DNA from 3 places in the Ruegeria sp. HKCCD6647-2 genome. Region 1 is predicted to be linked to each of the others. Evidence: riboswitches for the same ligand, from Rfam matches in the RefSeq annotation. Region 1 holds a riboswitch; each other region holds the start of a gene.
The links. A riboswitch is a leader RNA that binds a small molecule or an ion and turns the genes downstream of it on or off. The one in region 1 is predicted to bind cobalamin.
Positions count from the first base shown of each region.

Region 1 (3,270 bases):
TGCGGCGGGAATTCCGCTGACCCGGCGACTGACAGCGCGGCGCGTGCAATTTGTCACCGGCCATGATGTCAGCGGCAAATTGCCGGAGGACCTGAACCTGCCTGCGCTGGCCGATCCCGGTGCGACTTCGGTTGTTTTCATGGGAAAACGCACCTTTCCGCTGCTGGTCGAAACACTGCATGCGCACGGTCTGCCTCTGGATACCCCGGCACTTATGGCGGAGTCGGTCTCGACACCGGATCAGGTTCTGCATCGCTCTACCATCGGCGCATTGTCCGAAAAACTGAAAACCGAGATCGGTACGGCCCCTGCCCTGATCCTGTACGGCCCGTTGGCAGAGTTTGACGATGATTGAACTGAACCTCATTGGCATTGGCACCGGCAATCCCGATCATGTCACGTTTCAGGGCGCGCAGGCGATCCGAGAGGCAGATCTGATCCTGATTCCCCGCAAAGGTGAAAACAAGGCGGATCTGGCTGGAATTCGGGAGCAGATCATCGCACAGGTCGCGGACAAGCCACCAAGAACCGCCTATTTCGACATCCCAAAACGACGGGCCGAAGATGGTTACCTTCGCGGTGTGGATGAATGGCACGACGCGATAGCCGAACGCTGGCGTGACGCGATTGACGCCCACCCAGAGGCTCGCACCGTCGCCTTGCTGATCTGGGGTGATCCTTCGCTCTACGACAGTTCGCTTCGGATCGCCTCGCGCCTCGACCCACAGCCGAAAACGCGCGTGGTTCCCGGCATAACAGCATTGCAGGCGCTGACGGCCGCGCATGCCGTTCCGATCAACGACATTGGCGCGCCCTATGTGGTGACAACAGGTCGGCGTTTGCGAGACGGAGGGTGGCCGGACGCTGCTTCGAAAGTGGCTGTCATGCTGGATGGAGAATGCTCTTTCCAATGCCTCGATATGGCCCAATTCGACATCTGGTGGGGCGCTTACGTGGGCATGGCGGAGGAGATTCTGATCAAGGGCCCGTTGGCCGACGTGGCGCACGAGATTCTTGAAATCCGCGCGCGGGCTCGGGCGGAACATGGTTGGATCATGGATATCTATCTGCTGAAAAAGCGCGGGATCTGACCGAAAACGTCGCATTTGGTCATTGCGTGCGCGAGCCCTTCACGGCTAAATGAAACTGTCTGGTCCTGCCGGAGACATCCGGATGCTAAGAGGGAATTTGGTGCGGCCTGCACGCAGGTCAAATCCAAAGCCGCCCCCGCGACTGTAAGCGGTGAGCCCCTGTTCAACCAGCCACTCCCGGTTCCGGGGGGAAGGCGAACAGAGGCACCGACCCGCGAGCCAGGAGACCTGCCAGGCGAAAATTGAAACACCGGCCGTCGGGTGCGGCGGCACAGGAGGATAAATATGACGACACAAACTCAAACGGCATCGGTCGCTCGCACAGGTGTACTTTCGGCTCTGTTCGCTGTTGCACTGGGTCTGGGCATCATCACCCTGACCGGCCATGTTCAGGCGGCTGCGCTGCATGACGCAGCGCATGACGTGCGCCACGCAACCGGCTTCCCCTGCCACTGAGACAATGTTCAGTCGCATTCTGACCAGCGCGTTGTTCGCTGGTGCTGCAGCGGGGCTGATTGCCGCTCTGCTGCAGCTTGCGTTTGTGCAACCGGTTCTGTTGCACGCCGAACTGTATGAATCGGGTGAGCTGGTTCATTTCGGAGCCGAAGCCGTCTCTGCCCACCCCGAGTTGCCGGGCATGTTCTCGGACCTGACCCGCGACGCGCTGAGCGTGATTTTCACGATGCTGACCTATACCGGCTATGCGCTGGTGCTGGTTGCGCTGATGTCGGTGACCGAAGGTCTTGGGCATACGGTCGATGGCCGCACCGGCGTTCTGTGGGGGCTTGCGGGCTTTGTCGCCTTTCACCTGGCGCCAGGCTTTACGCTGGCACCGGAAGTTCCCGGCGTTGCCGCGGCTGATGTCTATGCCCGGCAGGTCTGGTGGTTCGCAACGGTAGCCGCGGCGGGTGTTGCCATGTGGCTGATCGCCTTTGGCGGTAATCTCATCAGCTATGTTGTTGCTGCCGCGCTGCTGCTGGCCCCGCATGTGATCGGCGCACCGGAACCGGATGTCTTCACCGGGCCTGTTCCAACCGAAATCGGCGCGCTGTTCGCAGCACGCGCCTTTGGCATCGGTTTGGTGGCCTGGGTACTGGTTGGGTCTTTTGCCGGGTATTTCTGGCAGAGAGAAGCCAAGCACGCCGAAGCAAGCGCCTGATCGACTGCATGACGCGCCCGCCGGGCAAACCCCGGCGGGCTATTGTTTTTCAAGGATAAGAAATGTCCCGCTCACTTGCTCTGTTTGCAATTGGTCTGGTCTTTGGCGGAGGCGCTGGATTTGTGCTGGCCGCAGCCAATGGTGTCACTTTCGACGGTCATGACCATTCCGATCCTTCCCATCACGGCAGCGCCCATGCCGAGGCGATGGCGCACGACCATTCCACCGCCGTAAACCTGCCATCCGGTCCGAATGCACCCGGTTTGGAAATCGCGCTGACACAGGACCCGATGGCCGGCTGGAACCTGCACGTCATGCCTCAGAACTTCCGGTTCTCGCCGGAAAACGCATCGAAGGCTGACAATGACGGCGAGGGTCACGCCCATGTCTATGTGAATGGCGAGAAGCTGGCGCGCCTTTATGGCAACTGGATGCATATTCCCGACCTGCCGAAGGGTGAAGTCGAGGTTTCAGTTTCGCTGAACGCAAACAGCCACAGCCCGCTGACGGTCGAAAACGTACCGGTCAGCACTGCCGTCACGGTTCAGGTCAACTAAAGCGCCGGAACACGCGCACGCAGACACATCCGAAGACGCCCGCATGGCCGGGCGTCTTCAATCCAACCCGAGGGGCTGTCCAAAAACGCCCGACATGTTGCAGCGATGTCTTCTGCGTCAGCGACAGCATCAATCCCCGTGAAGACGTATGAAGCCATCCCCTGCCCCTGCAAAACCAGCGTGGTAGGGCTGTCGCAACCGCTGAAGCAGGCATGAGCTCCGACCTCGACCCTGTCGTCCAGCCCGATAATGGTCAACGCAGCTTGCACTGCCCGACGTTCAGCATCGCGATCGCGCGTGCCCGCACAGCTTTCACAGATCAGCAAACGAATCTTGTCCAACTTGGCCTCGTTCGGAAACGTTCACGCGTTTCTGCGGGTTTCGCGACTACAGAGCAAGCCTCTGTCGTGTTTTGATACACAGGAATGTGAGTGCACCACCTCGCAATTTCGGGCAACAATCA
Region 1 covers NZ_JBWVBD010000004.1:165,763-169,032, forward strand. The annotation lists gene cobA (uroporphyrinogen-III C-methyltransferase) at 1-355, shown strand, start outside; gene cobF (precorrin-6A synthase (deacetylating)) at 348-1,091, shown strand; cobalamin riboswitch at 1,135-1,341, shown strand; gene AC2TDJ_RS12275 (CbtB domain-containing protein) at 1,377-1,547, shown strand; gene AC2TDJ_RS12280 (CbtA family protein) at 1,552-2,250, shown strand; gene AC2TDJ_RS12285 (hypothetical protein) at 2,313-2,807, shown strand; gene AC2TDJ_RS12290 (DUF1636 family protein) at 2,804-3,148, opposite strand.

Region 2 (3,270 bases), 130 kb from region 1:
CCTGCATGACGGGGCCCAGATGCCGACCGGACCGCATTTCGCACTTGCCGAGATCTTTCAGTTGCCAATGGAAATGATCCGTATCAACACGGTGTTCGCAGGCGGCTCATTTGGGCGGCGCGCAACACCAACAGCGGACTATCAGGTCGAAGCCGCGCTTGCCTTTGCGATTACCGACCGCTCGCGACCCGTAAAACTGGTCTGGTCGCGTGAGGATGACATCACCGGTGGGTACTACCGCCCCGCCGTGGCGCATAAAGTGCGTGTGGGTCTGGACGCAAATGGAAACATCGCCGGCTGGGATCACCGCATCGCCGCCCAGTCGATCATGAAAGGCACCGCGTTCGAAAGCCTGATCGTGCACAACGGCGTGGACCACAGCTCGGTCGAAGGCGTGACCGAGAACCCCTATCAAATCCCGGGGCAGTTCATCGGTCTAAGCGATGTGGCAAAGGCCACATCTGTTCTCTGGTGGCGCTCGGTCGGACATACCCACACGGCCTACGTCATGGAGACCATGATGGACGAAGCCGCCCGTGCCGCAGGTCGCGATCCGGTTGAGTTCCGCCTGGCCCTGCTGGAAGGCAGCGGCAATGATCAGAAGCGATTGGCCGGTGTGCTAAAATTGGCGGCGGAAAAGGGCAACTGGGGCAACGCGCCCGAGGGACGCAACCAGGGCATTGCCGTTCACAAAAGCTTTGGCAGCTACGCGGCCGAAGTCGTGGAAATATCCGGCAACGCCGATGACGGGGTGAAGATCGAGAAGGTAACCTGCGCCATCGACTGCGGACTTGCAGTCAACCCGGACGTGATCAAGGCACAGATGGAAGGTGGCATCGGGTATGGTATCGGTCATGTGATGCGGGACGAAATAACCCTGACGGATGGTGTCGTAGACCAGTCCAACTTTCCCGATTTCGAGCCGTTGAGAATCGGCGATATCGGCGCAATCGAAGTTCATATCGTACCTTCCGCCGAAATGCCCACCGGAGTTGGTGAACCCGGCACCCCGCCGTCCGCTCCGGCACTGGCCAACGCCATCGCCGCGACCGGTCCGCGGGTGACGGAATTGCCAATGATCAGCAGCGGCGTCAGCTTCGTATGACAACTAACCCTGCGCCGGTCGGTTCTTAGATCGGCGCAGGGGTCCAATCGCCTATTTCCAATGTTGCACCAGTACGATTAGCTGCCTGGCGGTTCACAGATTACTTCCCACCCAGCAAATCGTGTTTTCAAAAGTTCCATATTGACGCAACCTGCGTTCTCGGGCACTCAAACGCGTGATGGTTCCCGATGGTCCACCCAAGGGATGAAAAGGGAATACGGTGAGGTCTGCCATTTGGCGCCAATTCCGTGACTGCCCCCGCAACTGTAAGCGGCGAGCGACGCCAAACAGCCACTGGTCCTTGAGACCGGGAAGGATGGCCAAGCATCGACCCGCAAGTCAGGAGACCTGCCATCAGATGTTCAACCAACCCGGGGCGGGGCGTCCTGGAAGGAGGCTTTGATGGCACGTTCGATACGTGTTTACCTGAACGGCACCTTCTGTCCACGCTTGGCAACAAGCGGAGCGGGCAATGCCAGAGACACCTGATCATTTCCTTCTGATATGCTCGACTTGTGGCGGGGAATTGCCAGTTGACGCTATTCGAAACGCGCTGACTGGCAGGCTTCCTGAGGGATTTGCTGTTCGCACCGTTGCTTGCATGGCGGGCTGCGCACAGCCAACGACCGTCGGGTTTCAGGCTGTCGACAAAGCGCAATACCTCTTCGGCAGCATTCAAACGCCGCAAGAGGTGGAAGCGCTGGCCGAGTTTGCACACCAATATCGCGACAGCGTGGATGGGTGGACCAACGCCACGGACCGACCGCGCCCGTTATTTTCAAAAACTCTTTCTCGCTTGCCCCGGATCCGATTGGAGGAGCCCTCATGACGACCTCGACCTTTCTGGCTGCGCGTGATCTCGAATACTATGCGCTCAACGGTGACGTGCTGCTGCAAGGCGCCTCGTTCGAGCTGGACGAGGGTGCGATTCTGGCAATCGCCGGCCCAAATGGGGCAGGAAAGACAACTCTTCTGAACCTGTTGTGCGGAACCGTTGAGATTGGTTTGGGCGATGTTCAGGTCAATGGGCGTAGTCTCAAACATATGCCCGCCAAAGAGCGGGCCCGCATGATCGCCGTTGTCAGCCAGCAGGAGCTTCCGGATGGCAGGTTGTTTTTGCGAGATTACGTCGCCTTGGGCCAGATTCCGATCTGGCCAGATCGTTCAGCAGAGGAGCATGCAGCAGAGCTGTCCAGAATTCTGGACCTGACGGGCCTCGGCGCATTGGCAGACAAACGCATGGCAGTGTTGTCGGGAGGCGAACGTCAAAGAGCTCATATCGCCCGCGCGCTGGCTCAGAATCCGTCCTTGCTGTTTCTGGACGAACCCACCAACCACCTCGATCCCGACGCCAAGGGGCGCATGCTGTCTCTGGTTGCCGAACTGGGCATAACGGTGGTCATGATCGTCCACGATCTGGTGATGATCCCGGAATTTGCCACGCATGTGGCGTTGATGAAATCCGCACGGCTGACCGGTTTTGGACCGGTCGCCGAAGTGCTGACCCCTGAACGGGTTCGCGACACATTCGGCGTCGATTACCTGTGCTTTCACCATGAAGGGCGCGTGATCCCGGCATTGGATATCCGAAAAACCACTGTTTCTACTTAAGAAAAGGAAAACTCTGAAATGAAGAACATCTGGTCTGTGGCGCTGATGACAGCCATGGCTGGCGGCGCTGCCGCGCATGAGGTCACCGTCGACAATTGCGGCGAGCCGCTTGTGTTTGAGTCGCAACCCGAACGCCTGGTCGTGCACGACATGAACATGACCGACATGGCCTTTGCACTGGGTCTGCAGGACAAGATCGTCGGCCTTACCGGCATCACCGGATGGTACAAGACCAGCCCGGAATTCGACACGCTGCGCGGTGACATCCCAGAGCTTGCGCCGAAATACCCAACTGTTGAAAACCTCGTGGCGGTCGAACCCGACCTGTTCTTTGCAGGCTGGTATTACGGCATGAAGCCCGGCGGCGACGTGACCCCGGACACGCTTGAGCCGTTTGGCATCAAGACGATGATCCTGTCCGAAAGCTGCGTGCATCTGGACAAGGACCGCCCCGAAGCCAGTATGAACCTGCTGTTCGATGATGTTTTGCGTCTGGGCAAGGTCATGCATGTCGAAGATAAGGCCGAGGCGTTGGTGAGCGGCTGGAAAGATGA
Region 2 covers NZ_JBWVBD010000004.1:291,019-294,288, forward strand. The annotation lists gene AC2TDJ_RS12830 (xanthine dehydrogenase family protein molybdopterin-binding subunit) at 1-1,105, shown strand, start outside; cobalamin riboswitch at 1,268-1,475, shown strand; gene AC2TDJ_RS12835 (DUF1636 family protein) at 1,578-1,934, shown strand; gene AC2TDJ_RS12840 (ABC transporter ATP-binding protein) at 1,931-2,716, shown strand; gene AC2TDJ_RS12845 (ABC transporter substrate-binding protein) at 2,735-3,270, shown strand, end outside.
Region 2: another riboswitch for cobalamin. It lies ahead of AC2TDJ_RS12835 (DUF1636 family protein); the one in region 1 lies ahead of AC2TDJ_RS12275 (CbtB domain-containing protein).

Region 3 (3,270 bases), on a different contig from region 1:
GGCGGATAACTGCCATTTCCGCGGCCATCATGGCGTTTGGCGCGGCGGAGACTTCTTCCAGTGCCTTCAGCAGCATCTGCCACATCCGCGTGAGGACACGCATCGGCAGGGCCTCTGCCATCTGCTGGCCACGCGCGCGTTCATCGGGAGAAACCGTCGGGTCTTCGGCAGCGTCGGGTGTGATCTTGACGACCGACACCCAGTGGGTGATCTCGGCCAGATCGCGCAGAACGGCCAACGGATCCGCACCTTCGGCATATTGAGCGCCCAACTCGGTCAGGGCGCCCGCCGCATCCCCACGCAGGATCATGTCCATCAAGTCCAATACCCGGCCCCGATCGGCAAGCCCCAGCATGGCGCGGACCTGATCGGCGCTGGTTTCTCCTGCTCCATGGGAAATGGCCTGATCCAGCAGTGAGGTTGCGTCGCGTGCGGACCCTTCCGCAGCGCGGGTGATCAGGGCCAGCGCGTCCTCGGCAATCTGCGCACCTTCTGAATCCGCGATCTTACGCAAAAGGCCGATCATGTCTTCGGGTTCGATCCGGCGCAGATCAAATCGCTGGCACCGGGACAGAACCGTCACCGGAACCTTGCGAATCTCGGTTGTGGCGAAGATGAACTTCACATGCTCGGGCGGTTCTTCCAGCGTCTTGAGCAGCGCGTTGAACGCGCTGGTCGACAGCATGTGAACCTCGTCGATGATATAGATTTTGTAGCGGGCTGAAGCCGCGCGGTAGCGGACGCTGTCGATGATCTCGCGGATGTCGTTGACACCGGTGCGACTGGCAGCGTCCATCTCCATCACGTCGACATGGCGGCCTGCCATGATCGCTACGCAGTGTTCGCATTTTCCGCAGGGTTCGGTCGTGGGGCCGCCATTTCCGTCAGGACCGATGCAGTTCATGCCTTTCGCAATGATGCGGGCGGTCGTTGTCTTACCGGTCCCGCGAATGCCGGTCATGACGAAGGCCTGCGCGATCCGGTCCGCCTCGAACGCGTTTTTGAGCGTGCGCACCATGGCATCCTGGCCAACCAGGTCTGCAAAGGTTTCCGGGCGATACTTGCGGGCGAGAACCTGATAGGCGGGGCTGGGCGTGTCGGTCATGTCTGCTCTGGCGGATTCGAGTTACGCCGCAGCGTAGAGCGCCCCGACCTCCGCGTCCACCGCAGGGCGGAACGAAATTTGTTTTGAAAGTCGCCGGGTCGGGATAGAACCTGCCGGCAAGGTGAAATTGGAAACCCGATGGCTCAGTTTGAAATCTACGACTTGCCGCTTGGCGGCGGCACGTTGGCATTGTCACCCCTTCCGGGGCGCGGTGGAGACTACGCCGCCGATCTGGACACGCTCAGAAACTGGGCGCCGGACATCGTAATCTCTATGACCTCTGCGGCCGAGTTGACGCAAGGAGGAGCTGGAAGTTTTGGCCAGGACGTCAAAAGCAATGGGGTCCGGTGGGTTCATCTGCCCATCGAGGATTTCGGATCACCACCAGCCGAAATAGTCGAGCGATGGCCGGTAGTTAGCAAGACCGTGCTGAGGACTTTGTCGCACGGAGGTCGGGTCCTGGTGCATTGTCGTGGCGGGTGTGGTCGATCCGGAATGGTGGTTCTGCGATTGATGGTGGAAAACGGTGAAGCGCCCCAGGCGGCGCTGTCCCGACTACGCGCAATTCGCCCCTGTGCCGTCGAAACTGACGGGCAGATGCGCTGGGCCGTGGGAGCCGCCCGCGCACCTTATTCGCAATAGGTCAGGCCGTTGCGAAGGCTTCCGCCTGCACCGGATGGCTGGGCGCCAGTGCTACCGCTTCCAGTAATGCGCAGGGCGGGTTGCTGATCGCCTGAGAGGGCAGGGACGTCAGCTCTGTTCCAAACATCAGCTCGGCGTAATCATCCAACCTGTCAGAACTGGTTTCGGGATCCGCGCCGCAATAAATTCTCACCTGGTCAGGTCGCGCGCGAAAGCGGGCGGAACATCCTTGCGGGCAGTGTGTCAGGTCCGAACTGCCTTCGATTTCGAACTCATTCGTGGTCGAATGCCCTGCTGCTGCAACGGCTTGAACCATGGCGCGCGCCATGCGGGCGAGCGCGGGGCAGGTTTTGCCGGTGCGCTGGCAAATGGTAGCTGTGAATTGATGTGTCTCGGTCTTCCAGATCATGCTGCGCCCTCCGCGCGTGGGACGAAGGGTGAGAGATCGGGAAAGGCTGCAAACTGCGACCAAATCCCGCCCGGACACCCCGCCCGAGTTTCGGTTTCAAGTTCTGATGGCAGGTCTCCTGACTTGCGGGTCGCTGCTTTGCCGACCTTCCCAACCTTTCGGTCAGTGGTGTTTCGGCATCGCTCTCCGCTTACAGTTGCGGGGGCAGTCGCGGACTTGGTCCCAACCGGATCAACCGGGGTGGACCGCACCGCGTTCCCTTTTCATCCCGGCCATCGTGAGAGGGCGCGGGAACCATCACCGCATCGCTAGCGGTTGCAGTGTGGCCGAGTCAAGCAGATTGGCCATTCAATGGTTCGCGAGACTTTTTCAGCGCGGTAAGTGGACGTTTGGTCACCTTAATCCGGCCTTGACTCGGAGGGGTGGATAGGGCCGATTGAGCGAGTGAACTGATCGGTTCAGTTAGGGCTGGAGAACAGATGTTGGACGCTCGGTATACGGTGATTGCCGAAGATATTCGGTTCCCTTCGGGGCCGGCCATGCTGTCGGGGCGTTTGTATTTACCGCATTCCGACCCGCAAACCGTTGTTGTGCTGAACAGCGCGACCGGGGTGCCAAGGGATTATTATCGGCATTTCGCGCAGTGGCTTGCAGCCGAACGGGGTATGGCCTGTCTGACATATGATTATCGGGATTTCGGCCATTCCCTTTCGGGCCGATTGAAGGAATCGACAGTCACAATGGCAGATTGGGCACTGGTCGATATGCCCGCGGCCCGGGCCGAGATGCGACGACGGTTTCCGAACGCGCAACACTGGACAATCGGCCACTCGGTCGGTGGAATGCTCGGTCCTTTGCAGCCGGATATCGAGATGATCGACCGAATGATCTGCGTTTGCTCGGGCTTGGTCACGTTGTCAGATCACCCGTGGCCCTATCGCGGGCTGGCCGGGTTGTTCTGGTATGGCCACGCGCCGTTGGCCGTGCATATGCTGGGCTATCTGCCCGGCAAGGCGCTTGGCTTCGGCTCGGATCTTCCGCCGCAAGTGTATTGGCAGTGGCGCAAGTGGTGCACATCACCATCCAGCTATGTGCCCGAGACCGGTTCCAGCCT
Region 3 covers NZ_JBWVBD010000002.1:505,954-509,223, reverse strand. The annotation lists gene AC2TDJ_RS08495 (DNA polymerase III subunit gamma/tau) at 1-1,105, opposite strand, end outside; gene AC2TDJ_RS08490 (protein-tyrosine phosphatase family protein) at 1,244-1,747, shown strand; gene AC2TDJ_RS08485 (hypothetical protein) at 1,749-2,156, opposite strand; cobalamin riboswitch at 2,248-2,470, opposite strand; gene AC2TDJ_RS08480 (alpha/beta hydrolase family protein) at 2,636-3,270, shown strand, end outside.
Region 3: another riboswitch for cobalamin. It lies ahead of AC2TDJ_RS08485 (hypothetical protein); the one in region 1 lies ahead of AC2TDJ_RS12275 (CbtB domain-containing protein).